One region of the Noviherbaspirillum sedimenti genome, then DNA from elsewhere that is predicted to be linked to it. Evidence: predicted binding sites of a transcription regulator. Region 1 holds the regulator's gene; each other region holds the start of a gene.

Region 1 (12,802 bases):
AGCGCGCCAAGTGCGGCGCACAGCGCCGATGCCAGTGTTTTCATTTTCATGTCATGTCTCCTCGTTTAAGTAATGGAAGTGCGTGCTGTTATTTCTTCAGGTCTTTTGCGCGTTCACGCAGCAGGAATTTCTGCACCTTGCCGGTGGAAGTCTTCGGCAAGGCGCCGAACACCACCGCCTTGGGCGCCTTGAAGTGCGCGAGGTGTTGCCGGCAAAAGGCAATCAACTGCGCCTCGCTGGCGTCAGTGCCCGCCCGCAGCATCACGAAGGCGCACGGCGTCTCGCCCCATTTTTCATCGGGGCGCGCCACCACTGCCGCTTCCAGCACCGCCGGGTGCCGGTACAGCACATCCTCGACTTCGATCGTGGAAATATTCTCGCCGCCGGAAATCACGATATCCTTGGAGCGGTCCTTGATCTGCAGGTAACCGTTCGGATGCAGCACGCCCAGGTCGCCGGTGTGGAACCAGCCGCCGGCGAACGCTTCGGCGGTCGCCTCGGCGTTTTTCAGATAGCCCTTCATTACCGCGTTGCCGCGCATGAACACTTCGCCGATGGTCTGGCCATCCATCGGGCAAGGCGTCAGGGTATCGGGATTGGCCACCATCAGGTCTTCCTGGATGTGATAGCAGACGCCCTGCTGCGCCTTGATCTGCGCCCGCCCGACTGCCGGCAGCGCATCCCATTCGCGGTTCCAGGCGCAACTGACTGTCGGGCCGTACACTTCGGTCAGGCCATACACCTGGGTAACATTCATCCCCAGCGACTCCAGCCCCTCGATCACAGTCGGCGGCGGCGCAGCGCCGCCGGTGGTGCACTCGACGATACGGTCGGTCACCTGCACCTTGATGTCGTCCGGCGCGTTGATCATGGCGTTCAACACGATCGGTGCGCCGGAAAAATGGCTGACGCCATGGTCCCGGATTGCCGCAAAGATCGCCTTCGCCTCGACCCGGCGCAGGCAGACATGGGTGCCGGCGACCGCCGCAATCGTCCACGGAAAGCACCAGCCATTGCAATGAAACATCGGCAATGTCCACAGATACACCGGATGCGCCGCCATGTTCCAGGCCAGCACATTGCCGAGCGCATTCAGGTAGGCGCCGCGATGGTGGTACACCACCCCTTTCGGGTTGCCGGTGGTGCCGGAGGTATAGCTCAGGGTGATTGCCTGCCATTCGTCGGCCGGCAATTCCCAGGCGCATTGCGCATCGCCTGTGGCGAGCAGCGCTTCATAATCCATCTGTCCCAGCAATTCGCCGCCCTGGCATTCCGGGTCGTCGATATCGATGACAACCGGCTTGTGATCCAGCAGCGCCAGCGCCCTGGATATCACGGGAGAAAATTCGCGGTCAGTGATCAGCACCCTGGCTTCGCCATGGCGCAGCATGAAGGCCAGAGTCTCGGCATCCAGCCGCACGTTCAGCGTATTCAGCACGGCCCCGGTCATCGGCACGCCGAAATGCGCCTCCATCATCGCCGTGACGTTCGGCGCCATGATCGCCACCGTGTCGCCCTGGCCAACGCCGAGCTGCCGCAGCGCCGAAGCCAGTCGGCGGCAGCGCGCATAGGTCTGGCGCCAGGTAAAACGGCGCGCGCCGTCGATGACGGACGGATATTCCGGATAGACCTGCGCGGCGCGGCGCAGGAAGGACAATGGCGACAAGGCCACGTGATTGGCTGGATTGCGCTCCAGGCCGAGTTCGAACGGGTTGATGTCTTCGCGCTGCATGGCGGTCTCCTTGGTATTGTCATGGCACCTGGACTGGTGCGGATGAACGGCAGAATACGGGAGACCGGTTCGGGAAAATATCGGAACTGTCTAAAGATCCTGTAGGAAGGCCGCAGCAGGATTTGCAGGATTTTTCCTACACAACAGGCGTTCGATGGCGGCAAGCTATCGGAATTCACCTAGATGTCACAAAACATTCATGGTGAGGTAACAATTTCGACCTACCATGTAAAGATCACGTTACATCCTGACGGGTGAACGCTTCATCATTTACTTCAATTCTGGGCAAGCAATGGACTCCGGCATCATCATCGTTCGCGAAGACTGTAATTATCGCGTACTGTATGGGCACCTGCGCCTGGCGGGTGCCTTGAGCAGTGCGGATGAAGTCTGCATCGACGTCAAGGGCGAAGGCAAGATCAAGATACTGAAAACCCGCGGCGGCCTGTTCGTCAAAGGAAAAAACCACAGGCTTCCGGTGCTTTGAAGTATCTTCGCACTGGGCACAAGCCTGCCCTGCGGTTCTCAGTCGCTCAAACCCTGCTGGATTGCATAATGGATCAATTCGGCATTGTTCTCCATATGCATTTTCTCCAGCACACGGCTGCGGTAGGTGCTGACCGTCTTGACGGAAATCGCCATCGCCTCGGCGATCTCCGTCAATGACTTGCCCTGGATGATTTGCTCAAAAATCTGGTGCTCGCGGGCGGACAAGGCGTGATGTTTCGGCGCATCGCGTTCGCCATCGAGTTCGAACAGCAGTTTTTCCAGCAGGGAGGGGGTCGCATAACGGCCGCCCTTGACCACCTTGTGGATCGCCGCGATCAATTCGTCCGATTCGCAATCCTTGGTGAGATAGCCAGCCGCGCCCGCCTTCAGCGCACGCACAGCATACTGCTCTTCCGGGTACATCGACAGGATCAGGATCGGCAGCCGAGGCTTTTCCTGTTTCATCTGCCGCACGATATCCAGCCCGCTCTTGTTGGGCATGTTGATATCCAGCAGTACCACATCCCAGTCCTGCTGGCGCAGCTTGGCCATCGCATCGAAGCCGTCGCAAGCCTCGCCGGCGACCTCGATATCCGGACTTTCCTCGATCAGCCGCTTGACCCCGGCGCGGAAAATCTTGTGGTCGTCAGCAATCAGCACCTTGATCATTGCCCTTCCCCTCTTTGCCTTTCCGCCGTTGCCGGCAACGGATAACGCAACAGCACGCGCGTGCCGCCGCCAGGCGCACCGGAAATCTCCAGATTGGCGCCGAATTGCCGCGCCCGTTCTGCCATGCCGGTCAAGCCGTACGACTTGCGGTTGCTGACCGCTTGCAGGTCAATGCCCTTGCCATTGTCTTGCACCGTTACCAGCAACACGCCATCAACCTGGCCGGCATCGATCTCGACCCGGGTAGCTTCTGCATGACGGGCGATATTGGTCAGTGCTTCCTGGAATATCCGGAAAATGGCAATGGCCGCCGCCTCTTCAATTTCCACCGGCGCCGCCCGCAGCGTGAGCTTGCAGTCGATGCCCATGCGCTCGCGGAATCGACCGGTTTCCCATTCGATAGCATCCAGCAAGCCGAGATTGTCGAGCACGCCCGGACGCAACTCGGCCGATATCTTGCGCACCGTGTCGATGGCGTCGCGCACCAGTTCCATCATGGTATCGGCGCGCGCGGCCAGCCTGGCCTCGGTAGTGTGCTTCTTCAGCCAGCCGATATCCATCTTCAGCGCTGTCAAGGTGCCGCCCAGCACGTCATGCAGCTCGCGTGCGATCTTGCCGCGCTGCTCTTCCCGCACCGTCAGCAGATGCTGCGACAGCTCGCGCAGGCGCGCCTGCGAGCGCTCGATTTGTTCCTCGCGCAGCCGGGCTTCGGTAACATCGAGCCCCACGCCGATCACCGCCGGCCGGCCCCGATACTGGAAACGCGTGCCCTGCACCTCGATGTCAACCAGGCGGCCATCCTTGTGCAAACCCTTGAAGGGATAGAAGATGCTGGTGATTTCGCCGGAAATGCGCCTGTCGAGGTTGCCCACGACAGTAGCGCGGTCTTGCGGCGCAATAAAGTCGGCCACCAGCCTCGGCGCCATTTCCTGCTGCGTATAGCCGAACATCGCGGCCCATCGCGGATTTACGTACTGAAACATGCCATCCTGGATGATGTACAGGCCAACCAGGGATTGTTCGACCAGGCCACGAAAGGGGATTTCCGGCGCCGTGCAGTCGTCAATGTCGTCATAGACGCCGACCATGCCGATGATGTTGTTGGTGATGTCGCGCAGCGGCGAAGTCGACAGGCTGACCCGCACCTCATGGCCAGCCTTGGTCATGCGTTCGAGCTCGATGTCGCGCACAGAATCGCCGGCGACCGCACGCCGGTACAGTTCATGGCTGCTCTGTTCGCTTGCCGCCGGCACGTGCGGCAGCGGCTTACCGATCACTTCCTCTTCGCGCCAGCCAAAAATGCGCTCGGCGGCATGGTTCCACAGCTGGACGCGGCGCTGCAGGTCGAGGGCGACGAAGGCCACCGGCGCATCGCGCACCAGTGACCTGAGCATATCGTTTTCCTCGCGCAGACGCTGCAGTTCGGCTTGCACTTCGGATGGCGGCGAATTGGTCGGCGGCGGCATGGCGAACAAGGAAATTGGCAGATGCAATCAAGATAACCAAAAGCCGCCGCGCCGTCCATGCCGGCGTTGTACGGGCGTAAAAAAAGCCGGGCGAACCCGGCTTCCTGCTTCAGACCAGCTGAACTGCGCGATCAGGCGTGCTCACCAATCACGGCAACCGTGATATCGACGACGACGTCGGTATGCAGGGCCACTGCAACAGCGTGCTCGCCAGCGATTTTCAGCGGACCTTGCGGCAGGCGGACTTGCGACTTCTCGACCGCGAAACCTTGCTTGGTCAGGGCTTCAGCGATGTCGTGGTTGGTGACGGAACCGAACAGACGGCCATCAACACCGGACTTTTGCGAAACCTGGATGGTCTGGCCGTTCAGCTTCTCGCCCTGGGCTTGCGCTGCTGCCAGTTTTTCGGCGGCGACTTTTTCCAGTTCGGCGCGCTTGGCTTCGAATTCGGCGATCGCGGTCTGGGTGGCGCGACGGGCCTTGCGTTGCGGGATCAGGAAGTTACGGGCGTAACCATCCTTGACCTTGACGACTTCACCGAGGTTGCCGAGATTGACGACTTTTTCCAACAGAATGACTTGCATGTTTTTCTCCTAGTTCTCGGTCGTCGATTACGCGTTGTGCAGATCGGTGTACGGCAGCAAGGCGAGGTAGCGCGCGCGCTTGATGGCGGTATCCACCTGGCGCTGGTAGTGTGCCTTGGTGCCGGTCAGGCGTGCCGGCATGATCTTGCCGTTTTCCTGGACGAAGTCCTTCAGGGTGTCGACGTCCTTGTAATCCACCTGTTCAACGTGTGCTGCGGTGAAGCGGCAGAATTTCTTGCGCTTGAACAGCGGGTTTTGCTGCTTGCGTTTTTCCTTGAGCTTGTTCTTGTCGAATTTTTTACCGAATGCCATTTTTGGCTCCTAAATCTGTATTTGTCATGTTGGGAAAGAGTACCGCTTTCACCTTAATCAGTTGAGGACAGAGTACCACTTCGTTTAACTCTGTCCCCAATCTCAAGGATTCTTTCCCGCAATAATTTCAATAATATGAAACACGAGGCTTTTACTGTTGCGGTTCTTGCGAGCCAGGAAGCCGTTGAACTGGTAACTTGTACCCAATTCCGCCTGGCTGAATCGCCCCGAAATCTCGCCCGCGGCAAGCGCGGCAATTTCGAATTCGACCAGCCTTTCCACTCCTGCTTCCACCTGCTTCGATGTGTGCAGCAATCTGCCATTCACAATCGGGATGCCTGCCGGTGTGTAGCGCAAGACGTCGCGCTCGGCAATGCAGGCCTGCAGTTCGAACCGGTTCACGCCCCTTGTTTCGTCAATTATGCGGCAGGCGCTTCGCTGCGATGGCTCTTGGCGGCGTCTTCCTTCTGCACAGCCTTCATCATCGGCGACGGCGTGGTTTCAGCCTTCTTCAGACGAACGGTCAGGTGACGCAGCACAGCATCGTTGAATTTGAAGCCGGTTTCGATTTCAGCCAGGGTCTCGGCGTCGCACTCGATGTTCAGGCAGACGTAGTGCGCCTTGGCCAGTTTGTCGATCTGGTAAGCCATCTGACGGCGGCCCCAGTCTTCCACGCGGTGGATCTGGCCGCCGCGGGTGGTGACGATGGCTTTGTAGCGCTCGATCATTGCGGGCACTTGCTCGCTTTGATCCGGATGCACGATAAATACGATTTCATAATGACGCATGTAATCTCCTTTTGGACAGATTAAGAAATTGCCCACCCCGGCGTCAAGACGAGTGTGGGAAGAGGAAAACCCAAGATTTTGCCTTGTATTTCAATAAAACTCAAGGCTTTCAAACGCTTACCGCTATTTCACGGCAGAATCTTCGGGAAATAGCGCTTGCAATCACATCAATACTGTATAAAATTACAGACTGTTTATCCAGACAGCGTAACGCTGCCTCTTACTCACGGATCGCCCATGCTGAAACTTACCGCCCGCCAGGAACAAATCCTCAATCTGATCCGCGAAGCCATTGAAAATACGGGCTTTCCGCCAACCCGCGCTGAAATCGCCGCCGAACTGGGTTTTCGTTCGGCCAACGCCGCCGAAGAACACCTGCAGGCGCTGGCGCGCAAGGGCGCCATCGAACTCTCGCCCGGCACCTCACGCGGCATTCGCCTGATTGAAAGCACGACGGGCGCGCCGGGCCGCGGGCGCAATACGCAAATGGCGCTGCCGCACCCGGCGCTGATGCAACTCGCCCTGCCACTGGTGGGACGCGTGGCAGCGGGCTCGCCGATCCTGGCACAGGAACACATCGAAAGCACCTATAACGTCGATCCCGCACTGTTTTCCGCCAAGCCGGATTTCCTGCTGAAGGTGCGCGGCATGTCAATGCGCGATGCCGGCATTCTCGATGGTGATCTGCTGGCCGTGAAAAAAACCGATACTGCCCGCAATGGCCAGATCATCGTGGCCCGCCTGGGCGACGATGTGACGGTCAAGCGCTACCAGAAGTCGGGGTCCGTGATCGAACTATTGCCGGAAAACCCGGATTTCAAACCGATCCGGGTCAATCCGGACCAGGAGGATTTTGCCCTGGAAGGCCTGGCGGTCGGCTTGCTGCGCAGCTGGAATTGATATCCCGGCCAGCCAGGAACTATTGATTAAATTCAACTGTCCAAGGTGTATTGATCGAGGATCGTTTTCAGTGCCGTTCCGGTGATGCAAGCATTTCGCGCTTCCCCTCTCACTTAACGCGGGGTGTTTGCGGGCGCTTCGGGCGTCCAAACCGGAACGGCATATTTTTATTCCAGGTTATTTCTCTTTCCTGTCGGATTTTGCCATTGCCAGCATCTGGCGCGCCATGCCACGCAGAATATTGACTTCCTCCGTCTCCAGCGCGGTACGTGAAAACAGCCGCTTGATGCGCGGCATGAGCTTTTTCGGACTGTCCGGATTGAGGAAATCGATCGCCACCAGTGCCTGTTCCAGATGCGCATACATGCCTTCGACCTGCTCGACGCTGGCGGCCTCGCCCTTGAAGCCAATGCCGCTGTCACCCAGCTTGCCCGCGGTTGCGGCCATGCGGCCTTCATAGGCCAGCACCTGCACCGCCTGCGCCAGGTTCAGCGAGCTGTAATCCGGATTGGCAGGAATATTGATCAGGACATTACATTTTTCTACCGCCTCATTGGGCAAACCGAAGCGCTCGTTGCCGAACATGAGTGCCGCCTGCAAACCGGCGTCGCCCGCCAGTTGCTCGGCAAGCGTGCGCGGCGTCACCACCGGCGGCGAATATTCGCGCAGACGCGCACTCACCGCCGCAGCGAAATTGCAACCGGAAAGCGCCTCGTCGATCGAGCCGACGATGCGGGCGCCTTCCAGCACATCCTGGGCGCCGCTGGCGAACGCCACTGCTTCCTCGTCGCGCGCAGGTTCCGGGCAACGCGGATTGACCAGCACCAGTTCGGAAAAACCCATGGTTTTCATGGCGCGCGCCGCTGCGCCGATGTTGCCAGCTCGACTAGTTTCAACAAGGATAAAACGCAGGCGTTTGAAGAGGGTGGTGTCGGTTTGGGGCAGGTTCATTTAAAATAGCGCCATTACGCGGCAAGGGACAGACAACGCATCGTCCATTTGCCGCATCGCTCATTCTTTCAATTTACAAGGTTCCCTCATTGCGGTTTGCAAGGGAACCGCCATTCTAACGGAACCTGTATGCATCCCATGCTCAATACGGCGATCAAGGCCGCCCGCCGCGGCGCCGCAGTCATCAGCCGCGCCTCTTTCGACATCGATCGCATCAAAGTCACCGAAAAACAGCAAAACGATTTCGTTACCGAAGTCGACCGTGCCGCCGAGCAGGCGATCATCGAGGTGCTGCAAACCGCCTATCCGGATCACGCGATCCTGGCGGAAGAATCCGGCCCCTCGGCCAACCTGCACGATGAAAACGAGAATGTCTGGATCATCGATCCACTGGACGGCACCACCAACTTCATCCACGGCTTCCCGCAGTATTGCGTCTCGATCGCCCTGCAGCATCGCGGCCTGATCACCCAGGCCGTGGTGTACGATCCGGTCCGCAACGACTTGTTCACCGCGACCAAGGGCGCCGGCGCCTACCTGAATGAAAAACGCATCCGCGTGGGCAAGCGCGACAAGATCGCCGACGCCCTGATCGGTACGGGATTCCCCTATCGTGGCAACATGGAAGGACTGGAAGAGTACATCAACATGTTCCGCGTCATGTCGCAGAAATGCGCTGGCCTGCGCCGCCCGGGCGCCGCCGCGCTCGACCTGGCGTATGTCGCCTGCGGCTACCTCGACGGCTTTTTTGAAAAGGGCTTGCAGCCCTGGGACATCGCCGCAGGTTCGCTGCTGATCACCGAAGCCGGCGGCATCGTCGGCAATTTCAGCGGCGAATCCGAGTACATCTATCAGGGCGACGTGCTGGCCGGCTCGCCCAAGGTTTTCGGGCAACTGGTGTCATCGCTCTCGCCCTACGCCTGATCCCCTCTCATCGCCCCCTGCCGGCCGCCATCGCGGAAAACCCGGCAGGCTCAGGCGGCCCGCGCCGGCATCATGCGATTCAGGATGCCGCGTTTCTGCGGTTTCTGCGGCTTGGGCAATGCCCGCTCGACCACCCCGCTCCACTGCTCGGATAACTGACAGCAGGTTGCACGCAACACGGGGGCAAGCTCCGGCAAGTTTGCCAGGGCTTGCAAATGCCTTTCAATCACCGAGGCCAGTTTCAGACAAGCGCCATTTTCAGGCGGTTGCGCGGTGTAGTGGGACATCAGGTGCAGCACGGCCGCCACCAGTAATTCCGGCTGGCAGGGGGATGGATTCGAATCGAGCAGAATTTCGTTTTCTTGAACCAGGGCCATCGTATGCTCCTCGGGAAATGCACTGGCTGGCTTCGCGGAATCAGGCCGATTGCGGATAGCTGGCTGGCAGGGTGTTGATCAACCCGGTGCAGGCGGCCGCCGGGATTCACATCTTCGCAAAATCAAATGCGAATGATTCTCATTTGATTTTGCATCGATCCTGCGGGAATTGCAAGTGACTTTTTGATTTGCTCACTCTCGTGAAACGATTCAATGGCCATACAAACGATAATAAGTCTCATTTAATTTTGATGTTATGATAGAACTTTTAAAGCTGAGCTGATCGCAATATCGAAGCATATTGCAGGCAAGAATTGACTATGAAACAGACGGATATCATCTTGACGCTGGAACACATGCCGCTGCGTCAGTCATGTCTAGTACAAACGGTGCAGGCACCGGACCATGCGCCAGAATGGTTGCGCTGGCTGGAGGAAATCGGCTTCATTGCCGGTGAACAAGTGATGCTGATGGCGCGCGGCGTGCCGGGCAGCGATCCGCTGGTGGTACGGGTAGGCACGTCCACTTTTGCACTGCGCCGGGCCGAAGCGGCCTGTGTGCGCGTACTGGTAGCAAGCCAGGGAACGCCGCAATGAAAGAGGCGCTCATCCATTTCCATGCGGCCGGCCCCTTGCTGGCTTTGGTAGGCAACCCCAACTGCGGCAAGACCGCCCTCTTCAACCGCCTCACCGGCAGCCGCCAGAAAGTGGCCAACTATGCCGGCGTCACCGTCGAACGCAAGGAAGGCCGGCTGCAAACCCCGAGCGGCAAGACTTTGCGCGTCCTCGACCTGCCGGGCGCCTACAGCCTGCACCCCCGGTCCCCCGATGAACGCGTGACGTGCGACGTCCTGTACGGCCGCGCCATCGGCGAAAAACGGCCCGACCTGGTGGTGTGCGTGGTGGACGCCACCAATTTGCGACGCAACCTGCGCCTGGTGCTGGCAGTCAAGCGTCTGGGCCTGCCCTGCGTGGTCGCCCTGAACATGGCCGACCTGGCGCAAAAGTCCGGCATCCCGGTCGATGCCGATGCGCTGGCACGCGAACTCGGCGTGCCGGTGGTGGCCACCGTCGGTGTCGCAGCCGGCGGCGAGCAGGCCTTGCGCGCGCTGCTGGATGATGCGGAACTGTGGCAGCGCGGCACATCGGCAGCGGTACCGGCAGCTGCATCGGTGCAGGATGAATCGATCAGCACTGCCGGCGACCACGAAGAAGTGCGCCGGATCCTGCAGCGCCTCGGACTGGACCTGGTCATCCCCCACACTGCCAGCGACCGCATCGACCGTGTGGTGCTGCACCCGGTCGCCGGTCCCGTGCTGCTGGGACTGGTGCTGTTCTTGATCTTCCAGGCCGTGTTCGCCTGGGCCGAAGCGCCGATGGGCTGGATCGAGGAATTGACCGCATGGGCCGGCACCGCGGTCGGCGCGCTCTTGCCCGATGGCTGGATCAAAAGCTTGCTAGTGGATGGCGTGATCGCCGGTGCAGGCGGCGTGATCGTGTTCCTGCCGCAGATCGTGATCCTGTTTTTCTTCATCCTGCTGCTGGAGGAATCCGGCTACCTGCCGCGCGCCGCCTTCCTGCTCGATCGCCTGATGGGCAGCGTCGGCCTGTCGGGGCGCTCCTTCATCCCGCTCCTGTCAAGCTTCGCCTGCGCCATTCCCGGCATCATGGCGACCCGCTCCATCGCCAATCCGCGCGACCGCCTGGTGACCATCATGATCGCGCCGCTGATGACATGCTCCGCCCGGCTACCCGTGTATGCCTTGCTGATCAGCGCCTTCATCCCGCAGCGCCAGGTAGGGGGCGTGCTGGAATTACAGGGTCTGGTACTGTTCGGACTGTATGCTGCCGGCATTTTCGGCGCCCTTGCCGTGGCCTGGATACTGAAGCGTTTCACCAGTAGCGGCCGCATGGTGCGTCCGCTGATGATGGAGCTGCCCACCTACCACTGGCCAAGTCCGGCCAACATCCTCCTCGGCCTGTGGCAGCGGGTGAGCATCTTCATGAAGCGGGTCGGCGGCATCATCCTCGGGCTGACGATCCTGATGTGGTTCCTGGCCAGCTTTCCCACGCCGCCCGTCGGCGCCACCGGGCCGGCCATCGAATACAGCCTGGCCGGCATGCTCGGCGGTCTGCTGGCGGTGGTGTTCGAGCCGATCGGCTTCAACTGGCAGATCAGCATCGCCCTGGTGCCCGGCCTGGCTGCGCGCGAGGTGCTGGTCAGCTCGCTCGGTACCGTGTATGCCTTGTCGGCCACCGGCGACGCTGCCACCGCCGCCCTGACCGACGTGATAAGCCAGAGCTGGAGCATGGCGACAGCCTTGTCCCTGCTTGCCTGGTTCGTCTTCGCACCGCAATGCCTGTCCACCCTGGCCACGATCAAGCGCGAGACTGGCGGCTGGAAGATGCCCGTGATCATTGCCACGTACATGTTCGGCCTGGCTTACCTGGCGTCCTTCCTGACTTACCGGATTGCGCTCGCGCTGACGTAGGCAGATCGAAGAATGCGGCCCCAATGCGGCGGCCCGATAAAAAAACCCGGCGTAACAGCCATCGCCGTTACGCCGGGTTCGCATTTCAAATGCCCTGTCCGCGCCTGCGGGAAGTTTTGGTTCGTCGCTAAATCGACCACATGAACCAGAGGCCCGCGCACATGGCCCCGACACTGGTCAGCACGGCCAGCGTGCGTACCGTGTGCAGCTGGGTCCACAAGAGCAATCCCGTAATCGACAGCAGGATCAGCGAACCGGCAATCGTATCGGTCAGCAGCACCCAGAATGCGCTCACACCGGTTGACATGTGCAGACGCGTCAGGGTGCCGATGGGCGTGGCATCGATCTGATCCAGCTTCACAAATCGGTTGCCCACAAAGTATTCCGCGTTGATCGCCCCACCGGGCCGGTGCAGATTGACGGTCCAGCGCTCCGGCTGGGTGGTCTCGAGTTCGCCCCAGATCACTTTTTGCGCCGGCTGCGATTTCATCACGGGCGGCGCCACCGGCTTGAACTGCAATACCTGCTGCAGCCACGCCGACAATTGCGCCGGCGACGAAAACGCCGTCGCGGAAGGCAAGGCCATTTGCACGGTCCTCTGCACCGTTTTCTGGACGGGGATTTTCATGATCGCGCGGTGGTTGAGCAAAATGCCGGTCGCACCGAACAGCAGCCCGAACACCGCGCCCCACAAGCCCACGTACAAATGAATCTTGCGCAGCCAGGTCAGAAAGACCGCCCGGCTGCTGCGGGAGCGGCGCGCGGGGATCGATGCTACCTGTACCTCGGCCACGCCGTCTTGCATGTTCATCGCCGGACTCCTCAGAAGTTATAGCGCGCGGTCAGCTGCACGGAACGCGGCGCGCCCGGCAGGTTCAGGTTGGCCGATGAGCCGTGGCCCGAAACGATGTACTCGCGATCGAACAGGTTCATGAAGTTCAACTGCAGGTCCAGACCCTGCCACTTGTAGCCGACCATCGCATCCACGGTCGTATAGGCAGGCAAGGTCACGGTGTTGGCCGGATCGGCCTTGCGGTCGCCAACGTAATTGACGCCCGCGCCTGTCCGCCAGCCATTGCCGAGCGCCTTGGTCAACCACAGGTTGGCGCTGTGTTTCGG
Region 2 (6,550 bases), 400 kb from region 1:
CGCAATGCCTGGGAGGGCGTCACCCCGGCAAGGGGCGATTACAGGAGGAGACAACCGGCAGCACAGTTTCTCTGTGAAAAATACGGGAACCCCGGAGTGCTCACCTCGTTGGTTGCGATTTCTCCATCTCTTGTCGCAGTTTTGCGGGCAGCAGGAGATGACTTTGCTACCGGCGTTTTGCCGCAGATTTTTAGGGAAGAGCAGACTTCCTGGCGATCGCCGCAGTCCCACGTCCGTTGAGTAAAAGTGTGGTCTCAACGGCATTCCAGGGCGGCTAGAAACCGGGGCGCCATGGCGTGATGTCTTGGTTACTGATTGCGGGGAAGCTCGCCCGTTTCGATGTAGCGCGCGGAATTGGCGCAATGGCGCCTGGATTCTGCTTGTGCGGTATCCGACTTGAGCTCCGCGCTTGCCCTTTCCCAGTCCGCGCATTGCTTTGCCAGGCTACGGCCGTGGATATCGGCACTACGCTGCGCACGCAACTGGTCTCTTTGCATGGCTGCATTCTCCTGGCTTCGCTGCATGGCGGCTTGATTGGCGGCTTGCACGCGCTGGGTCTCCTGGTTGATGACTTTGGCGGTGTTGTTCCAGACTAATGCGATCTGATGCTGAGCGATTTTGGCTGTAATCCAGGCCGATGCAAGATTACCCACGACGACTGCTGCGGTAATCGTGATAAAGAGGCGCCAGTAATTCGGCGATGACTGTTTTGGGGCAGTGAATGTCGGGGGCACTGCTCATTCCTTGTTCAACCAGGCAGAAGCGCCTGCCATCGCAGTCTACGTTAATTGGTTGCTAACTGTCCATGAAGGAAATGGCGGTGAGGGCTACCCAAGCACCCGCTGTGCAGCCCGCAGTCCTATCGATCATTACGGGAGAAGTCCACTGCGCTGGTCGGTATGAACGATGGCGCTGCCTGCTGCAGCGCCAGGAGGCGGCGCAATGCGGCTCTTGAAGCGGCGCAGAAATGCGCGATGCTGGACAGGCGAAATCCATCACACTGCACAGGATCCGCGCCATGACATCCATCATCGACCCATCCCGGGAAGTTCTCTCGCGCGTCGTTAGCCTGGACACGCCGGAACCCGCGTCAGGCGACAGGCAGCAGGGCCGGGAATGCCGCTCAGAATACCTGCCGGCAGGCGCGGTCAGCACGTCCGCCCCGTTTGCGCTGGCGCCGCCATTGACGGGGGCGTGCGCGCCCAGTGTCGACCAGGTGAGGGCGGCAGCGGTCGCTCTGGGTGTGGATGCGACACGCTTTGCGCGGTATGCGGCGCTGCGCTGGGGTCGCGGCTGGCGGCGCAACGCGACGGACCGGGCACTGGCGCTGGATGAAATCAGGCGCTACCGCAATGACGCCGAAGGATTTGCTGACAAGGTCGATACTGTAGGGCGGTCGGCTGGACGTATCGGCGGCGACTGATGCCGACCCTGAACCGGGCCGGGCACGTCATTGCTAGAGACTGCTCTGGACTGATTTTAGGTCCACTTTCCGGTACGCCCTCTGCGTGGGACTGGTGCATGCTGCCCATTGTCCGGGCAGCATGCACGTGGCAGGGACAGCGCGTGGCGGGGCGCTGGCAACTACAGCATGCCCTGTTCGGCAAATGACAACACCTCGCTGCCGGCAACGATGCAGTGGTCGTTCAGGCGGATCTCCACCAGTTCCAGGGCGGACTTGAGCATTGTCGTCAGCATCTGGTCGGCCTGGCTTGGCGTTGTACTGCCGCTCGGATGGTTGTGGGCCACAATCAGCGACGCCGCATTGCGCGCCAGCGCTGCCTTCACCACTTCGCGCGGATAGACTGACGTGTGGGTCAGCGTGCCGCGGAACAGTTCCTGCGCTTCGATCAGGCAATTGCGGGCATCGAGATACAGCGCCAGAAAGACTTCGTGTTCAACATGCCCGCAGTGCAGGCGCAGCCAGTCACGCACGATGCCGGGTGAGCTCAGGACGGACCTGCCTTGCATCTGCTCGGCCAGGTCGCGCAACAGGAGTTCGCGCGCAATGGCGAGGCGCCGCTGCACCAGCGTCTCGTGGGACGCCCGGGCGACCATGTCGTAAGGTGCTGCCAACGCGGCAGACAACTCGGCAATCATTGTCGGCTGGGGCACTGCCACCAGCTCGCTGGTGAGTTGGGCGCGCGACATCGAGGAAATTTTTTTCATGGCGTTCTCCAATAAAAATGGGAACGCCGCCCCCAAGGGGGACAGAGTTCCCCGGGGTCAAAGCACGCGGTAGGCGTGCAGGAATGGGTGTTGCATCCTTGCCGCAGGCGGCATGCATTCGTGCTGGAATGCGACTACAGACGGACTGCACAGCGACTGCAGCGCGCCAAAAAATTATGTTGGCGGGCGCTGCCTGCGGCAATACACAGGCGCAGCGGATTGCGCGACAATCAGGCGATCGACGATCCGCTAGGAGAACGATGATGCTTCGCTGGGGATGCCATATCCGCCTGACCGCGCCGGAAATCGCGCGATTTGAAAAAATCACCGGCTTTGTGCCGGAGAATGTCAAAACGCTTGCCGATCTGGATGCCTACATCGCCCGCTGTAAACGCTATTACTGGGGCGTATCGCGCGACACGCGCTTTTTGCACTGGCTGATGGATCGCGAGCGGGGCCGCTGCCTTGACGCGGGGCACGAGGATACACGCCGCAATGCGTCAGGAAGCAGCTGAGTGCTTCACGCGCCTCCCTCGTGGGGAAGCCGTGAAGACACCCGGCGCTGCTTGCGCCAGCGTAGCAGAATCGCCGAAACGCGCCCGATCACGCTGCCCTGGTGCCGCCGGCAGGGAGCTCGCCCGACGCAGCCGCTGGCGCTGCCGCTGTGCCGGCAAACGCCGTCTGTGCTTGCGCAAATTCGGTGTCAACCGACAGTTGCTGCACGCGTGGCATGGCCGGCTCCCGGACGACTTCAGGCAGGCATGCCACGAAAACGTCGCCGGTCCTTTGCAGCAGCTTGCGCAGGGCACGCAGCGGCACCGTCAGCAGCACGCCGCACAGCAGCCGCACGCCCTGGCCGATGCGCTGGTGGCGTGCCTGCCGTGCTTTTTGCAGGCGCAATCCTTCCTTGCATAGCAGGTACAGGGCCAGATGGGCCCGCTTCATTTCCGGATCGGCTTCAAGCTGGCGCAGGATTTCCAGGGCGAGGGCGGGATGGCCGACGCGCCGGTAAAACCCGGCCCAGGCTTTCTGTTCCTCGTCGTCGACGCTGGCGCGCCGGCTGCGGGGAGGCTTGCTGGGGGCAGGGGACATGGCGACTCCTTCAGCTGCGGCGGCGGTTGCCAGGCAGGGCATGGCGCTGGCGCGACGTGCCGGTGCCGTTTTCGGATGACGGGCCGGGCACAAGTCGCCTGGCGCCGGCGTTGCGCTGCCGCAGCAGGGCAGCAACTGCAGGTCCGGCTGGCGCGGCGGCCGGCTGCGTGCCGGTGCCGCCCAGCAGGGTGCAGGGGGAAGGGAAGCGATTGGGGGAGAGCATGGGATTTCCTTTCAAGAAAAAAGGGAACACCCTCCCCGGCGGGGAACGATGTTCCCCGGGTGGGATGGCGCCAGTTGGCACTGGCGCGGCTTGAAGGGCATGCGTTGCGGCATGCGCAAAACAAAAGGCCCGTAGTCCTTGCGAACGGGGGCCTTTTTCTCGGTGGTGAAGCACGGCCTGCACAGGGCAGGCGTGCATTTTCACCGCATGCTCGCCGGCATTTCCCGAAGGAGGCTGGCGAGCGGCAAGTCCGGCAAGCGCCGGCGATACTACAAAGCCACTTGCGTGGCGTGACCGGCATGACTGTCGGTCGCTTCAGGGCGGGTAACGACCGCAACGCCGGCTGGATGGGCCGGACTTCACGTCAGCTTGGCGACAAGCCAGGGTGAAGGCTGTGTAGGTGCGATACCCACAGAAAGCGATTCAAGTATGGCAGTGGAGGTGGGCGCTTTCAAGCGTCGCGAGTGTGCCCGGGCGGGGCGCCATGCGCATACCAGAGCAAAGGCGGCGGTTTGGGGTGGCGGCATCTGCCGTCAGGGAAACGCATCCAGGCAAGGGCGGGCCATCGCTGCCGCGACGCACGTAAAACTGGTGCGCTGCGTATTTTCCTGAGCAGGAATGGTGAGCGTCGGCTGGCTTGGTCATATGCTTCCATCCTGGTCGCCTGCGTGGGAGCGATGGTGGAAATCGCGTGCTTGTACACCAGCTGGCTGCCGTTGCCACTGCGGCATTGTCTGCGCCTTGCTGCCAACGGGAGAGTGCGCAGGTTACCAGGTGGACCTTGCTCGGGGAGCGAGACTGTAATTGCCATAATGGAATGGATCAGTGAAAATGCAGCAGGCACAGCGTTTTCCCGACGCTGCTTTTATCGTGACTGCACGTCACCTCACTTCATAAGGTATGCAATGAACCGTCTAGAACTCGCAGAAAAAATCGCCACCCAACATGATCTGTCGAAAGCCGAAGCCGCCCGTATCCTGGCAACGATTACCGAAACCATTGTGACCACCGTCAAGAAGGGGGGCACGGTCGGCATCGTCGGCTTCGGCACCTTCAAGCAGGTGAGCCGCGCCGCACGCAGCGGCTTCAATCCGAGCAAAGGCACCAAGATCAAGATCCCGGCAAGCAAAGTGCCGAAGTTTGTGCCGGGCGCTGGCTTCAAGGCAGCCGTCGACCCGAAGGCCGCCAAGCGCAAAGCCGCGAAGTAAGGGCAAGGATTATCGGAAAGCAGGACGGCAGATTCCGCTGGCGGAGTCTGCCGGGAGTACCTTTGTCACGGCCGGGAAGCGTATCGCGAACGTGTCCGACACAGTGGATTGCCGCAGCCTGGAGCCGACAGGGGAATTTGGCAGGACCACTTTCACGCCAATTGTCGTGAAAGTGACGGCCAAGTATGCGGGGAAAATTGCTTCGCGTATCGACACCGTAAGTCCAGCCATGGATGATAGGCTAGACCTGTGACCGGAGTTTGACATGCATCACCGTTGTCAATGACAGGCCGAAGAAGAGCCCGCAGGGATGCGTCAATTCCATCCCGGCCAAAAAAAAGCCCGCGGACCTTGCGGTGCGGGCTGGAATCCAATTCATAGAGACTTGGAGGAGACAGAATCACTATAACCTTCCCGTTTTGGTGCGTCTGCTTTCGTTTTGTGATGTCAGTTATGTCTGTTAAATATAACAACAGCGATGGCGCGCTGGCTGCCAGGGATGGGTCAGGCGACGTGGCAATGATTTTTCTCAGTGCAAATCGGTTGACGCAAGATACTGTATAAATGTACAGTGGTGCCATTATGCCGCTGCCGATGATTTCCTCCCTTCTTCCTCCCGACGCACTGACGCTGTTGCAGGAAGCCGCGCCTGCCGCAGCCATACCGGCGCCATGGACAATCCGTTTTTTCCGGCAGCCGATTCCCGCGGGATTTCCTTCGCCGGCCGCCGACTATGCCGAAGAGGGGCTCGATCTCAATGCCTATCTGATCGCGCGCAAGTCCTCCACCTTTTTGTTTACAGTGGTAGGCGACTCCATGAAGCATGCCGGCATCCTGGATGGCGACAAAGTCGCGGTCGACCGCGCCATCGAACCCCGGCACGGCCATATCGTCATTGCCGTCGTCAACCAGGAATACACCATCAAGCGGCTCTATCGACGTGCTGGTGTCATCGAACTGCGTCCGGAAAACCCGGCCTTCCCAGCCATCCGATTTGCCGGTCTGGATGAGCTGCATATCTGGGGCGTGGTCACCGGGGTGGTGCGCCGGTTCGCAGTGTAGTCATGGAAAACACCCCTCGGGTCTTCGCCCTGGTCGACTGCAATAATTTCTACGTGTCGTGCGAACGCGTCTTCAATCCAAAGCTCGCGGACAAGCCGGTTGTCGTCCTTTCCAACAATGACGGCTGCGCGGTGGCGCGCTCCAATGAAGTCAAGGCGCTGGGCGTGAAGATGGGCACCCCCTGGTTTCAGATGCAGCCTCTGGCCAGGCAGCACGGCATCATCGCGCTATCGTCCAACTACACCCTGTACGCTGACATGTCGCAGCGGGTCATGACGATCCTGCGCGACTTCAGTCCCGAGGTCGAAGTGTATTCGATCGATGAATCGTTTCTTGGCCTGCAGGGCCTTTCCAGGCTCTGGCCAACCTACACCGATCTGGGGCAGGCGATCAGGCATCGCGTCGGACAATGGACCGGGCTGCCGGTGTGTGTGGGCATCGCCCCCACCAAGACCCTGGCCAAGCTGGCCAATCACCTCGCCAAAACCCGGCCGGAATTTGCCGGCGTGTGTGACCTGACGGTCCTAAAAGAGGGGCAGCTGGCTGGCTACCTGGCATGCCTGGAGGTCGGCGAAGTCTGGGGTGTCGGCCGGCGCATCGCCGCCCGGCTGCAGGCACTGGGGATCGGGTCGGTCCAGGCGTTACGGGCAACTCCGCCGCACGTCATCCGGGAGCATTTCGGCGTGGTGATGGAACGCACCGTCCGCGAGTTGCGCGGGATATCCTGCCTGGACCTGGAGGAGGTGGCGCCGCCAAAGCAGCAGATCATCGCTTCCCGCTCGTTTGGTGCGCCGGT
Region 3 (12,802 bases), 4.5 Mb from region 1:
CCAGCGGCAGCCCCACCGAGATGTTCGAGCGCAGGGTCGAATCCATTGAAATCAGCGCGCATTTGGCCGCTTCGTCGAGTGACGTTGCCGGCGTGACCACGCGGTCGATGATCGGCTTGCCGTATTTGGCTTCGCCGATCTGGAAATACGGGTTTTCATTATGGGACTCGATGAAATTGCCGGCAGAGTACATCTGGAACAGGCGGCAGCGCTCGCCGCCGATCTGGCCGCCGAAAATCATGCTGACATTGAACTCGATGCCGAATTTTTCCAGTGCGGCGGCGTCGCGCTCGTGGACCATCCGGATGGCGTCGCCGACAATCTGCGCGGCGTCGTGCATGGAGTTCACGGTCCAGATGCTCTCGCCATCGGCATTGACATGATCGGCGATGAGCTGGCGGATCGATTGGGAAATCGACAGGTTCCCTGCCGTCATCAGCACCATCATGCGTTCGCCCGGCTGCTCGAATACGCTCATCTTGCGGAAGGTGCCGACCTGGTCAACGCCGGCATTGGTGCGCGAATCGGACAGGAAGACCAGTCCAGCATCCAGGCGCATGGCAACACAATAAGTCATGATCCGATCGCGGAAGGAAAAAAACTGATTCTACCGCAAGGATTGCGGCAATTTGCTTTTCTTTAATTCGTCATGAAGGCTGCCAGCCAGCGCCATCAGGTGCTGCTCACGTCCACCTGCACTGTCATGGTCTCGGTGCCGCCACCGCGCCGTACCCCGCGCACCGGCGCGGCCGAGTCGTAATCGCGGCCGACCGCAAGCCGGCAATGCATGGCGCTGGTGAATTGTGCATGGGTGACATCGATGCTGATCCAGCCGGAAAAGTCGATGTCGTCGACCCAGACATCGACCCAGGCATGGCTTTCCGCATGGTCGGTGTCGCCGGCGTGGATATATCCCGAGACGTAGCGAGCGGGTATGTCCTGTGTATGGCAGCAGGCCAGGAAAAGATGTGCATGGTCCTGGCACACGCCCTGTTGCAGTTGCAGGGCGTCGGTGGCGGTGGTGGTGACCACGGTCGCACCACTTTGGTACGCGACCGTGCCGCGGATCGCTTCGGCCAGCGCCAGCATGGCATGGCTGCGGGCGCCGGCAGCCAGGTGTTGCGCGGCAAAGCTGCGGATCGCGGCGGTCGGTTCGGTCAGCCGGCTCGGCACCGTAAATACCAGCGGCGACAGGACATCCCTGCCCGGCAGGCGGCCGCGGTAGAGCGGCGCGATATCGACCGCGCCCGCGGCGACGATGCGCACTTCATCGTGGCGATCGCTGATGGTCAGGGTATGGCAGGTATTGCCGAAGGCGTCGACGAAGGCATGGCAGCGCCCGCCGGTGGCGATGTTCCAGGACTTTATCTGCTGGTGCGTGTCGTGGCGCGGCGTCAACCGCAGTTGCTGGATGGTGTATGCCAGCGGCGCGGTGTAGCGGTAGATGGTTTCATGGCGAATGGCAAGCATGCGGATTCCCGTTGCGGTGGTGGCGGATGTGGCCGTCGTCAAGCCGCAAGCGGCATCATGAAATCACGGCTGACCCGGTTGCCCAGTTCGAACACGTCTTCGAGGAAAGCCGTCAGGTAGTCGTGCAAGCCGTCCGCCAGGATATCGTCGAGGCGCGCAAAGCGCAGTTGCGCATGCAGCTTGCCCGCCAGCCTTTCGGTATCGGCGGACATGTCGTTGCTGACTGCCTGCAGGTTTGCCACCACTTCATCCATGCAGGCCAGCAGCGAGCGTGGCATGTCGGCGCGCAGCATCAGCAATGCCGCCACCCGCGCCGGCGTGATGACGTCGCGATAGACCTTGCGGTAGATTTCAAAGCCCGACACCGAACGCAGCAGCGCCGCCCAGTAATAGAAATCGAGCGGCTGTTCGGCGCCGTCGCCGGTCCCGTTCGCCGCCATGCCGTCCTGCGCGCCATGGAACTTTACATCGAGCAGGCGCGCGGTATTGTCGGCGCGTTCGAGGAAGGTGCCCAGGCGTATGAAATAAAAAGCCTCGTCCTTAAGCATGGTACCGATGGTGACGCCGCGCGACAGGTGCGAGCGGTGCTTGACCCATTCGAAGAACTGGCTGGGATCGCGTTCCAGCGCCTGGCCTTGCAATAGCGGCTGCATCTCCAGCCAGCTGGCATTGAGGGTTTCCCAGACTTCGGTGGTGAGGCTGCCGCGCACGGCGCGGGCGTTTTCCCGTGCCTGCGTCAGGCAGGACGCGATTGACGACGGGTTGGCGGGATCGCGCACCATGAAATCCAGCACATCCCGTGGCGTCAGCACGGCGTACTTGTGGTCGAACATGTGTTGCAGCTCCGAGATGCTGAGCGTGGCGCGCCAGCCTTGTTCGGCCGACTGCGCCGATTGCGGCAGCAGCGAGGTTTGCATGTTGACGTCGAGCATACGGGCAGTGTTCTCCGCCCGCTCAGTGTAGCGGGCCATCCAGAACAGGTGGTCGGCGGTGCGGCTCAGCATATTAATTCTCCAGTATCCAGGTATCCTTGGTGCCGCCGCCTTGCGAGGAATTGACCACCAGCGAGCCTTCCGTCAGTGCCACCCGCGTCAGGCCGCCCGGCACCATGGTCATCGACTTGCCGGACAGGACGAACGGACGCAGGTCGATGTGGCGTGGGGCGATGCCGGATTCGACGTAGGTCGGGCAAGCCGACAGCGCCAGGGTCGGCTGGGCGATGTAGCCCTCGGGGTGGGCCAGCACGCGCTGGCGGAAATCCTCGATCTGCTGCTTCGTGGCAGCGGGGCCGACCAGCATGCCGTAGCCGCCGGCGCCATGCACTTCCTTGACCACCAGTTGCGCCAGATTGGCCAGGGTGTATTCCAGCTCTTCCTTCTTGCGGCACTGGTAGGTCGGCACGTTGTTCAGGATCGGTTCTTCCGACAGGTAAAAGCGGATCATGTCCGGCACATACGGGTAGATCGACTTGTCGTCGGCCACGCCGGTGCCGATCGCGTTGGCCAGCGTGACCCGCCCGGCGCGGTACACCGACAACAGGCCCGGCACGCCCAGCGAGGAGCCGGCGCGGAAGGCCAGCGGATCGAGGAAATCGTCATCGATGCGGCGGTAGATCACATCGACCCGCTTAGGCCCCTGGGTGGTGCGCATGAACACCGCATTGTCATTGACGAACAGGTCCTTGCCTTCGACCAGTTCGACGCCCATCTGTTGCGCCAGGAAGGCATGCTCGAAATAGGCCGAGTTGTACATCCCCGGCGTCATCACCACCACGGTCGGGTCGGCGATGCCCAGCGGCGCCACCGAGCGCAGGTTCTCCAGCAGCAGGTCGGGATAGTGATCGATCGGCGCCACCTTGTGGCGGGCGAACAGTTCCGGAAAGAGGCGCATCATCATCTTGCGGTCTTCCAGCATGTACGAGACGCCCGAGGGCACGCGCAGGTTATCTTCGAGCACGTAGAATTCGCCGGCGCCGGCGCGCACGATATCCACCCCGGCGATATGCGCGTAGATATCGGAGGCCACGGTGATACCCTGCATCTCCGGGCGATACTGGGCATTACGGAAAATCTGCTCAGGCGGAATCACCCCGGCCTGCACGATGTGCTGCTCGTGGTAGATGTCGTGGATGAACATGTTCAGCGCCAGCACCCGTTGCTTCAGCCCTTTTTCCAGTTTCGCCCATTCGGCGGCCGGAATGATGCGCGGGATGATGTCGAAGGGGATCAGGCGTTCGGTGCCGGCATCGTTGCCATACACGGCAAAAGTGATGCCGACCCGGCGAAACACCAGGTCGGCTTCGGCGCGCTTCTGGGCGATGGCCTCGCAGGCCTGTTCGGCCAGCCAGGCTTCGAACTCCTGGTAATGCGGGCGCACCGATCCGGCATGGTCGCGGTACATTTCATCGAAAAATTTTGGCATGGTCGTCTTGCGAAGGAGTTTCCTCTTGATTAACAAGAAGCATGCCAAGCAAAAACAGCTGTTTCGCCGGAAATGTGCACCAGAAAAGAGCAAATAAGCGCAAACCGACCTCGGCGTGCCCGGCCAAAGAATTATTTACGCCACCTGCAAATTCCGCTTGCATAAATCACTGTTTGTTTATACAGTACCGACTCAGCAGCAGAAAGCACGAATTCCAAGTTGTTTTTGCATCCGCTGTTTTAGATATCAGCAAGCAAGCCGTCAATTCGCTACATTTTTGACAAACGATTATTGCCAGCCATTTTCGAAAGAGACCTATGGACGACAAAAAGTACGCACCCAATCTGGACAAGAGCAAGGCCTTGGCCGCTGCCCTGGCGCAGATCGAGAAGCAATTCGGCAAGGGTTCCGTGATGCGCATGGAAGACGGCGCGGTGGTCGAGGAAGTGCAAGTGGTGTCGACCGGTTCGCTTGGCCTGGATATCGCGCTGGGCGTCGGCGGCCTGCCGCGCGGCCGCGTGGTCGAAATTTACGGACCTGAATCTTCCGGCAAGACCACATTGACCCTGCAAGTTATTGCTGAGATGCAAAAGCTGGGCGGTACCTGCGCCTTCATCGACGCCGAACATGCGCTCGACGTCACTTATGCCCAAAAGCTGGGCGTCAACCTGCCGGATTTGCTGATATCGCAGCCGGATACCGGTGAGCAAGCCCTGGAAATTACCGATGCGCTGGTGCGTTCAGGCAGCGTTGACCTGATCGTGGTGGACTCGGTGGCGGCGCTGACGCCGCGCGCCGAAATCGAGGGCGAGATGGGCGATTCACTGCCTGGCCTGCAGGCGCGCCTGATGTCGCAAGCCTTGCGCAAGCTGACCGGTTCGATCAATCGCACCAATACCCTGGTTATTTTCATTAATCAGATCCGCATGAAGATTGGTGTCATGTTCGGCAACCCGGAAACTACCACCGGTGGCAATGCCCTGAAATTCTATGCCTCGGTGCGCCTGGATATCCGCCGTACCGGCTCGATCAAGTCGGGCGATGAAGTGATCGGCAACGAAACCAAGGTCAAGGTCGTCAAGAACAAGGTGGCCCCGCCGTTCAAGGAAGCGCATTTCGACATCCTGTATGGCGAAGGCACCTCGCGCGAAGGTGAAGTCATCGACCTTGGCGTGGAAGCCAAGATCGTCGAGAAGTCCGGCGCATGGTATAGCTACAATGGCGAAAAGATTGGCCAGGGCAAGGACAATGCGCGTAATTTCCTGAAAGAGCGTCCCGAAATCTCACGCGAAATCGAAAACAAGGTACGTGCTGCCCTCGGCGTGCCATTGCTGGCGCCGCTGAAGGGTGCTGAACCTGCGTCCAAGAAGGCCGGCGGCAAGGAAAGTAAGGAAAGCAAGGAAGGTAAGGAAAGCAAGGAAGTGGAATAAGGCCGGCGGCCTGTTCCACCGAGGGAGCACCCCAAAGCCATGGCACTGTCCATGGCTTTTCTATTTAGTTCTTATGGCAAAATTGCAACTAAGCCTGAAGGGACGCGCCTTGCGTTACCTTTCCATGCGCGAGCACAGCCGGCTGGAATTAGGCCGCAAGCTGGCGCGCCATGCCCAGGAAGGCGAGGATGTCGAAGCCGTGCTCGATGCGCTGGAAGCGGCAACGCTGCTGTCCGAGGCGCGCTTCGCCGAATCGCTGGTGCACCGCCGTGCGGCCCGCTTCGGCAACCAGCGCATCCTGACGGAATTGCAGAGCCACCGGATCGACGATGAATCAATGGCGGGCATCCGTGAACAGCTGGCCGGCGACGAGGCTGCCCGTGCCCGTGCCGTGTGGGAGCGCAAGTACGGCCAGCCGCCAGCGGACGCCGCCGAACGTGCCAGGCAGATGCGTTTCCTGCAGCAGCGCGGTTTTTCGCATGGCGCCATCAAGGCCGCCATGCGTGGCGCCGACGTCGACGATGATGCCTGACGGGCAGGTCGCCGGCCCGCGCGCCGCGAATCTCTCGCCGACGGTATTACAGTAGTATTACAGGAGTGGCGGCGGGTAAGTCACTGTGCTACACTTTTCCAGCTTTTTTCGGCCGTATGCCGGATGGTCGTCGCAGCGAATGTGGCGCCGTCATGCATGCGGCATTAATTTTGGCCACATTCTGCCGGCGTCGCTGCCTTCGATACCCTTGAGCTCCTATTGCCTCCTGAATGCCGCCCTGTCCCACCAGGACGAGGTGCGCGTCGCGATGGCTGGTGGCTTCCGGCGCACCAAGCGTTTGCCTGCCAAGTCTACGCAAGCATCAAGTCCACTTTTACACCAAGCGTCTGAAGGGAAGTTCGCATGAAAATCCATGAGTATCAGGGCAAAGAAATCCTCCGCAAGTTCGGCGTAACCGTGCCGCGCGGTATTCCCTGCCTGTCCGTCGATGAGGCCGTCAAGGCCGCCGAGCAACTGGGTGGTCCGGTCTGGGTCGTCAAGGCACAGATCCACGCCGGCGGCCGCGGCAAGGGCGGCGGCGTGAAAGTCGCCAAGTCGCTCGAACAAGTCAGGGAATATGCGAACGCCATTCTCGGCATGCAGCTGGTCACCCACCAGACCGGCCCGGAAGGCCAGAAAGTGCGCCGTCTGCTGATCGAAGAGGGTGCCGACATCAAGAAGGAACTGTACATTTCCATGGTGACTGACCGCTTGAGCCAGCGCGTGGTACTGATGGCATCCAGCGAAGGCGGCATGGACATCGAGGAAGTCGCGGAAACTCATCCGGAACTGATTCACAAGGCTGAAATCGACCCCGAACTCGGCCTGACCAATGCCCAGGCCGACGACATCGCCGCCAAGATCGGCGTGCCGGCCGCCTCCATCGCCGACGCCCGCGCCCAATTGCAAGGCCTGTACAAAGCCTACTGGGAAACCGATTCCTCGCTGGCCGAGATCAATCCGCTGATCCTGACCGGCGACGGCAAGGTCATCGCGCTGGACGCTAAGTTCAACTTCGACTCCAATGCCCTGTACCGTCATCCCGAGATCGTCGCCTACCGCGATCTCGACGAGGAAGATCCGGCTGAAGTGGAAGCATCCAAGTTCGATCTCGCTTACATTTCCCTCGACGGCAACATCGGCTGCCTGGTCAACGGCGCCGGCCTGGCGATGGCAACCATGGATACCATCAAGCTGTTCGGCGGCGAACCGGCCAACTTCCTCGACGTCGGCGGTGGCGCCACGGCCGAGAAAGTCACCGAAGCCTTCAAGATCATGCTGAAGAACCCCGGTCTGAAAGCCATCCTGGTCAACATTTTCGGCGGCATCATGCGCTGCGACGTGATCGCCGAAGGTGTCATCACCGCTTCTCGCGCCGTCCAGCTGGGCGTGCCGCTGGTGGTGCGCATGAAGGGTACCAACGAAGAAATCGGCAAGAAAATGCTGGCCGACTCGGGCCTGCCGATCATCGCCGCCGACACCATGGAAGAAGCCGCGCAAAAAGTTGTCGCTGCGGCCAAGTAAAAGGAAAATTACATGTCGATCCTGATCAATAAAGACACCAAAGTCATCACGCAAGGCATTACTGGCAAGACCGGCCAGTTCCACACCCGCGGTTCGCGCGACTATGCCAACGGCAAGAACGCCTTCGTTGCCGGCGTCAACCCGAAAAAAGCCGGCGAAGATTTCGAAGGCATCCCTATCTACGCCAGCGTCCAGGACGCCAAGGCCCAGACCGGCGCCACCGTTTCCGTCATCTACGTGCCGCCCGCCGGCGCCGCTGATGCAATCTGGGAAGCCGTGCAAGCTGAACTCGACCTGGTCATCTGCATCACCGAAGGCATCCCCGTGCGCGACATGCTGATGTTGAAGGACAAGATGAAGAAAGCCGGCAGCAAGACTCTGCTGCTGGGCCCGAACTGCCCTGGCCTCATCACTCCGGATGAACTCAAAATCGGCATCATGCCCGGCCACATCACCAAGAAGGGCCGCATCGGCGTGGTCTCGCGTTCCGGCACCCTGACCTATGAAGCGGTCGGTCAGCTGAGCGCGCTCGGCCTGGGCCAGTCGTCGGCAGTCGGTATCGGCGGCGACCCGATCAACGGCTTGAAGCACATTGACATCATGAAGATGTTTAATGACGACCCGGATACCGACGCCGTCATCATGATCGGCGAAATCGGCGGCCCGGACGAGGCGAATGCTTCGTACTGGATCAAGGACAACATGAAGAAACCGGTGGTTGGCTTCATCGCCGGCGTCACCGCGCCCCCGGGCAAGCGCATGGGTCACGCCGGCGCGCTGATCTCCGGTGGTGCCGATACGGCACAGGCCAAGCTCGAGATCATGGAAGAATGCGGCATCAAGGTCACCCGCAATCCTTCCGAAATGGGCCGTCTGCTGAAATCGGTACTGTAAAAAATCGTGCGGCAAGCCTGTGGGCTTGCCAAGCCGGAAGACGGGGAGCGCGGGCTCCCCGTTGTCGTTTAATTTAATTGAAGTTAATTTTTGCTCAAGACTGACAGCTTCCATGATTTTTAGGTATGATTTTCCATTAGACAATATTGAAAGCATTTTTGTGATCTTCCTCATCCCTTCGCGGGGGCCATTCGCCTGAGCTGCCCATGGCCTACCACGTATCGCTAGAATGTGTTGCCAAGACCGATACCGGCATGGTGCGATCGCACAATGAAGATTTCATTGCGGTCAGCGCGGAGCATGGTTTTGTCATTCTGGCCGACGGCATGGGCGGCTACAGCGCCGGCGAAGTCGCCAGCAGCATCGCCGCCACCGTGGTGCAGGAGACGCTGGAAGAGCGCTTGCCATTGCAATTCAAGGAAGGCGGGCGGCAGAGCGACAGGCAACTGCAGCAACTGGTGCAACAGGCGGTCGCCCGCGCCAATGCATCGATCATCGACGCTGCCGAAAACGAGCCGCAATTCCATGGCATGGGCACCACCGTGGTGGTTGGCCTGTTCCAGCAGGACCGGCTGATCCTGGCGCACGTCGGCGATTCACGCGCCTATCGCCTGCGCGACGGCGAACTGGTGCAAATCACCCGCGATCACTCGCTGCTGCAGGAACAGATCGATGCCGGCCTGATTACTCCCGAAGCGGCGCTGCTTTCGCCGAACCGCAATTTGATCACCCGCGCCGTCGGTGTTGATCATGAAGTCGATATCGAAGTCCACGAACACATTACAAAGCCGGGCGATATTTATCTGCTGTGCTCCGACGGCTTGTCGGACATGCTCTCCCATGAAGAGATCACTGCCACCTTGAAGGACTTTGGTGCCGATCTCGAATCGGCCTGCGGCACACTGATCCAGCGCGCCAATATGCATGGCGGCAAGGATAATATTTCCGTCATCCTGGCAAAGGTTGTGGCGGTGGATGTCAAAAGTGAAAGCTTGCTGGACCGGGTGTTGAAATGGGTGCGGTAGTAATACCAAGCTGGATGACGATTTGACCAATATTGTCATTCATCAAGTTTTTTATACTTCTGGCTGACGAAAATTGTCATTATGTAGTGCGATAACGACAAGTTTTTGCAAGTACTTGGCATTTTTCATGGTTATTTTGGCATCTTTCCTGCTGGCACGGCCATTGCTCATATAAAGCACAACACATTTTGTGTTTGTTCAACCTTTCTCCAGGGAGATGGAAATGAAATCGATGAAAATGATGCAACGCGCGCAAAGCGGCTTTACCCTGATCGAATTGATGATCGTCGTGGCGATCATTGGTATTTTGGCCGCAGTGGCTTTGCCTGCTTATCAGGACTACACCGTTCGGGCCAAGATGTCTGAAGTGGTTTTGGCAGCATCGTCTTGCCGCACCAGCGTGACTGAGACGCGCCAAACTACTACTAATATCGCTTCAATTCCAGCGGCCGGCGCTTGGGGCTGCGAAAGCTCTGTGCCAACAACCAAGTATGTAGCGAGTATTGCCACCAATACTACTGGCGCTATCGAGGTTAGGGTCAATAGCACCGCGCTGACACAGGTAAGCGGCTCGGTTCGGCTGGAACCGGTACTTGATGGCAGTGGACAGGTTACTAGCTGGTTGTGCGGCCCAAGCGTGAGCACGATCGCGAAATATCTGCCGGGTTCTTGCCGCGACACTACCGTGACGAACCTGAACGGTTTCGCAACGAACTAATCTTCTTGTCAAGATATGGAAGGGGGCACGTGTGGCCCCCTTTTTTTTTTTATGCTCATTTATATTTCTGCCGTCGCATTATTTCTTTCTTGGCTATTGCCACTGCATTTCCCGCCATGGGTTAGTTGGCACTTAGAGTTGCTTGCATTTGTGGCAGTTTACTTGCTGGCGTGGTCAGTCATACTCATTCCAAAACTGAAAGCAGGTTTGGGGGCATTTCGCATCCCTGCAGTCGGTTTGCCTTTCATAACGCTTGGGCTTGTGGCAGTGGTGCAATTCTCGACCGGGGTTGTTACGTACGGGGGGGATGCGTTGGTGTTCGTGCTTTACATGGTGTTGTGTGTTATGTGTTTAACGCTCGGATTTGACTGTGGTGCTCAGACCATCAGTTTTGCTGGCACTGACCATGCAAAGAAGATCGATTCAGCGTTGGTATTGCTTGCGGGAGTCGTGCTGGTTGGCGCATTTGCGTCTGCCGTACTTGCATTTGCCCAGGTTCTTGACGTATGGGAAGCTACATGGATTAATCGGACGCATCAACTGCGTCGGCCCGGAGCGAATTTGGGACAGCCCAATCACTTGGCAACCTTGCTCCTTATGGGGGTTGCGAGTCTTTTATTTCTCTATGAATTGGGAAGGCTCAAGGCACTGTCATCGATATTGATTTTTATTGTTCTCGGTATGGCATTGGCTTTTACAGAGTCTCGGACCGGCGTATTGAGCTTTTTGCTGTTAGCGGGGTGGTGGTTTGTCAAGAACAAGCGAGTAGGTTTTAAATCTTCGCATTGGACAATTTCTTTGGCGTTTATCGTCTTTTTAGCAATTTTCTGGACATGGCCATCAATTTTCGCATTCATCCAGAAAATCGGCACCAGTGCAGAAGTTAATGTCAAAGCAGGCAGCCGGTTGATGGTGTGGCCGCAGCTATTTGAAGCGGTGACTCAACGCCCATGGTTAGGCTGGGGGCTGGGCAATGTACCTGAAGCGCATAATGCCGTGGTGCATGCCTACCTCGTAAGCGAGCCTTTCTCATATAGCCACAATATTTTGCTTGATCTGGCATTGGGAATAGGTGTGCCAATCACTGTAATTCTCGTGCTGCTAACGGGGTGGTGGTTATGGACGCGCTTGATGCAGGCAAATCAGTTAAGGTCGTGGTATTGCCTCGCGGTGTCCTTGCCATTGGCAGTCCACTCCTTGTTTGAGTTTCCATTTGCCTATGCTTACTTTCTGGTGCCCGTGATGTTTGCGCTGGGCATTCTGGAAGGAATGTCGAAAGGTAAAGTGGCGTTTCAAATTGGCCTGCGTCTCGCAATAGCAATTTTTTTTGGTGTGAATATCATTGCGGCCTGGTCGGCGATCGAGTATTTCAGAATCGAAGAAGATTTTCGCATTGCACGTTTCGAAGGGCTCAAGCTAGGACAAACGCCGACTGATTATGAAAGACCTAAGGTTGTTATTTTGACGCAATTAGGCGCTTTGCTTGACGGTGCCCGAATCGCTCCGAAGCCAGATATGACGGCGAATGAGCTGGAGCTCGCCAAGAAAGTTGCGATGCGCTACCCTTGGACTGCAACGCAGAACCGTTACGCACTTTCGCTTGCGCTGAACGGAAATCCTGAGGAAGCAATTCGGCAAATGCGTGTAATCCGAGCCCTGTATGGCGAAAAAACGTATAACACAATTAAAAATAATTGGAAGGTACTGGCTGAGGATAAGTTTCCTCAATTGCGTGGATTGGAATTACCTTAAGCTTAGTCGCAATATCATGATTTTTTGAATCATAAGTCAAGAATTCTCCCAATCCCCCGACTTGCCCCCATGCTTTTCCAGTACTTTGATTTCCCCCATCACCATCCCCCGATCCACCGCCTTGCACATATCAAAAATAGTCAACAACCCCACCTGCACCGCCGTCAGCGCCTCCATCTCCACCCCGGTCTTGCCATAAGTCTCCACCCGGGCCGTGCAGGTAACGCTCGACGTTGCTACATCGACCTCGAAATCCACCGCCACCCGCGTCAACGCCAGCGGATGGCACAATGGGATCAAGTCGCTGGTGCGCTTGGCCCCCATGATTGCGGCAATCCTGGCAATCCCCAGCACATCGCCTTTTTTTGCCGTGCCGGACTGGATGATCGCCAGGGTTTCCGGTTTCATCCGGATGCTGCCACTGGCAACCGCGATACGGTGGGTTTCATCCTTGCCCCCGACATCGACCATGTGCGCCTGGCCACCGGCGTCGAAATGGCTCAGACCCTGATTGTCTGGGGTATTGTCTGCGGCTGTTTTTTTGATATTCATTGGTAACAAAATATGAAGTTTCTTGAACGATTCCTGAGTGCAGGTATCATAGCACCGTGAATTCCAAACCGATCCTCTCACGCCAGCCGATCCGGCGCAGTTTGCGCCCGCGGACCGTTGCCGCCGCAATGCTTTCGCTGTCCTGTCTTTTGCCGGCAGCCTTGGCGCCGTCATTATCGGCCGCGCAAAACCTTCCCACCTTGGGCGATTCCGACCGCGAGGAACTCTCGCCCGTCATGGAACGCCGGCTGGGCGAGGAAATCATGCGCGACGTCCGCCGTGACCGCGACTATCTGGATGACGCCCCGGTACAGGAATACCTGAACAATTTCGCCGCGACCCTCTTGTCGGCGCGGCCGGATGCGCGCGGCGAGGCGGGTTACGATTTCCTTTTCTTCGCGGTGCGCGATCCCTCGCTGAATGCCTTCGCCTTGCCCGGCGGTTTCATCGGCGTGCATTCGGCGCTGGTGCTGGCGGCGCAGTC

What was found. Region 1 encodes LexA, which represses DNA repair genes until DNA is damaged. Its sites were predicted from a motif close to ACTGTATNNNNATACAGT; they were not measured.
Region 2: the regulator LexA is predicted to act here: its motif matches at 5,248-5,265, upstream of D3878_RS02565 (LexA family protein).
Region 3: the regulator LexA is predicted to act here: its motif matches at 4,060-4,077, upstream of recA (recombinase RecA).

What each region holds. Positions count from the first base shown of each region.
Region 1 covers NZ_QYUQ01000002.1:112,221-125,022, reverse strand. The annotation lists gene D3878_RS00660 (ABC transporter substrate-binding protein) at 1-50, opposite strand, end outside; gene D3878_RS00655 (acyl-CoA synthetase) at 89-1,732, opposite strand; gene D3878_RS00650 (hypothetical protein) at 2,025-2,219, shown strand; gene D3878_RS00645 (response regulator) at 2,258-2,890, opposite strand; gene D3878_RS00640 (PAS domain-containing sensor histidine kinase) at 2,887-4,383, opposite strand; gene rplI (50S ribosomal protein L9) at 4,488-4,940, opposite strand; gene rpsR (30S ribosomal protein S18) at 4,968-5,252, opposite strand; gene priB (primosomal replication protein N) at 5,355-5,654, opposite strand; gene rpsF (30S ribosomal protein S6) at 5,672-6,040, opposite strand; gene lexA (transcriptional repressor LexA) at 6,278-6,940, shown strand; gene D3878_RS00610 (RNA methyltransferase) at 7,118-7,891, opposite strand; gene D3878_RS00605 (inositol monophosphatase family protein) at 8,021-8,815, shown strand; gene D3878_RS00600 (hypothetical protein) at 8,866-9,192, opposite strand; gene D3878_RS00595 (FeoA family protein) at 9,513-9,788, shown strand; gene feoB (ferrous iron transporter B) at 9,785-11,683, shown strand; gene D3878_RS00585 (PepSY-associated TM helix domain-containing protein) at 11,811-12,494, opposite strand; gene D3878_RS00580 (TonB-dependent receptor) at 12,506-12,802, opposite strand, start outside.
Region 2 covers NZ_QYUQ01000002.1:514,167-520,716, forward strand. The annotation lists gene D3878_RS02525 (hypothetical protein) at 309-653, opposite strand; gene D3878_RS02530 (hypothetical protein) at 1,019-1,423, shown strand; gene D3878_RS02535 (JAB domain-containing protein) at 1,585-2,169, opposite strand; gene D3878_RS24195 (hypothetical protein) at 2,253-2,684, shown strand; gene D3878_RS02545 (hypothetical protein) at 2,773-3,261, opposite strand; gene D3878_RS02550 (hypothetical protein) at 3,272-3,484, opposite strand; gene D3878_RS02560 (HU family DNA-binding protein) at 4,390-4,692, shown strand; gene D3878_RS02565 (LexA family protein) at 5,287-5,754, shown strand; gene D3878_RS02570 (Y-family DNA polymerase) at 5,757-6,550, shown strand, end outside.
Region 3 covers NZ_QYUQ01000002.1:4,604,894-4,617,695, forward strand. The annotation lists gene D3878_RS21360 (proteasome-type protease) at 1-577, opposite strand, end outside; gene D3878_RS21365 (transglutaminase family protein) at 673-1,470, opposite strand; gene D3878_RS21370 (alpha-E domain-containing protein) at 1,509-2,474, opposite strand; gene D3878_RS21375 (circularly permuted type 2 ATP-grasp protein) at 2,476-3,891, opposite strand; gene D3878_RS23585 (hypothetical protein) at 3,872-4,054, opposite strand; gene recA (recombinase RecA) at 4,209-5,321, shown strand; gene recX (recombination regulator RecX) at 5,395-5,853, shown strand; gene sucC (ADP-forming succinate--CoA ligase subunit beta) at 6,217-7,377, shown strand; gene sucD (succinate--CoA ligase subunit alpha) at 7,390-8,271, shown strand; gene D3878_RS21400 (Stp1/IreP family PP2C-type Ser/Thr phosphatase) at 8,478-9,296, shown strand; gene D3878_RS21405 (pilin) at 9,529-10,014, shown strand; gene D3878_RS21410 (PglL family O-oligosaccharyltransferase) at 10,066-11,766, shown strand; gene moaC (cyclic pyranopterin monophosphate synthase MoaC) at 11,803-12,318, opposite strand; gene D3878_RS21420 (M48 family metalloprotease) at 12,447-12,802, shown strand, end outside.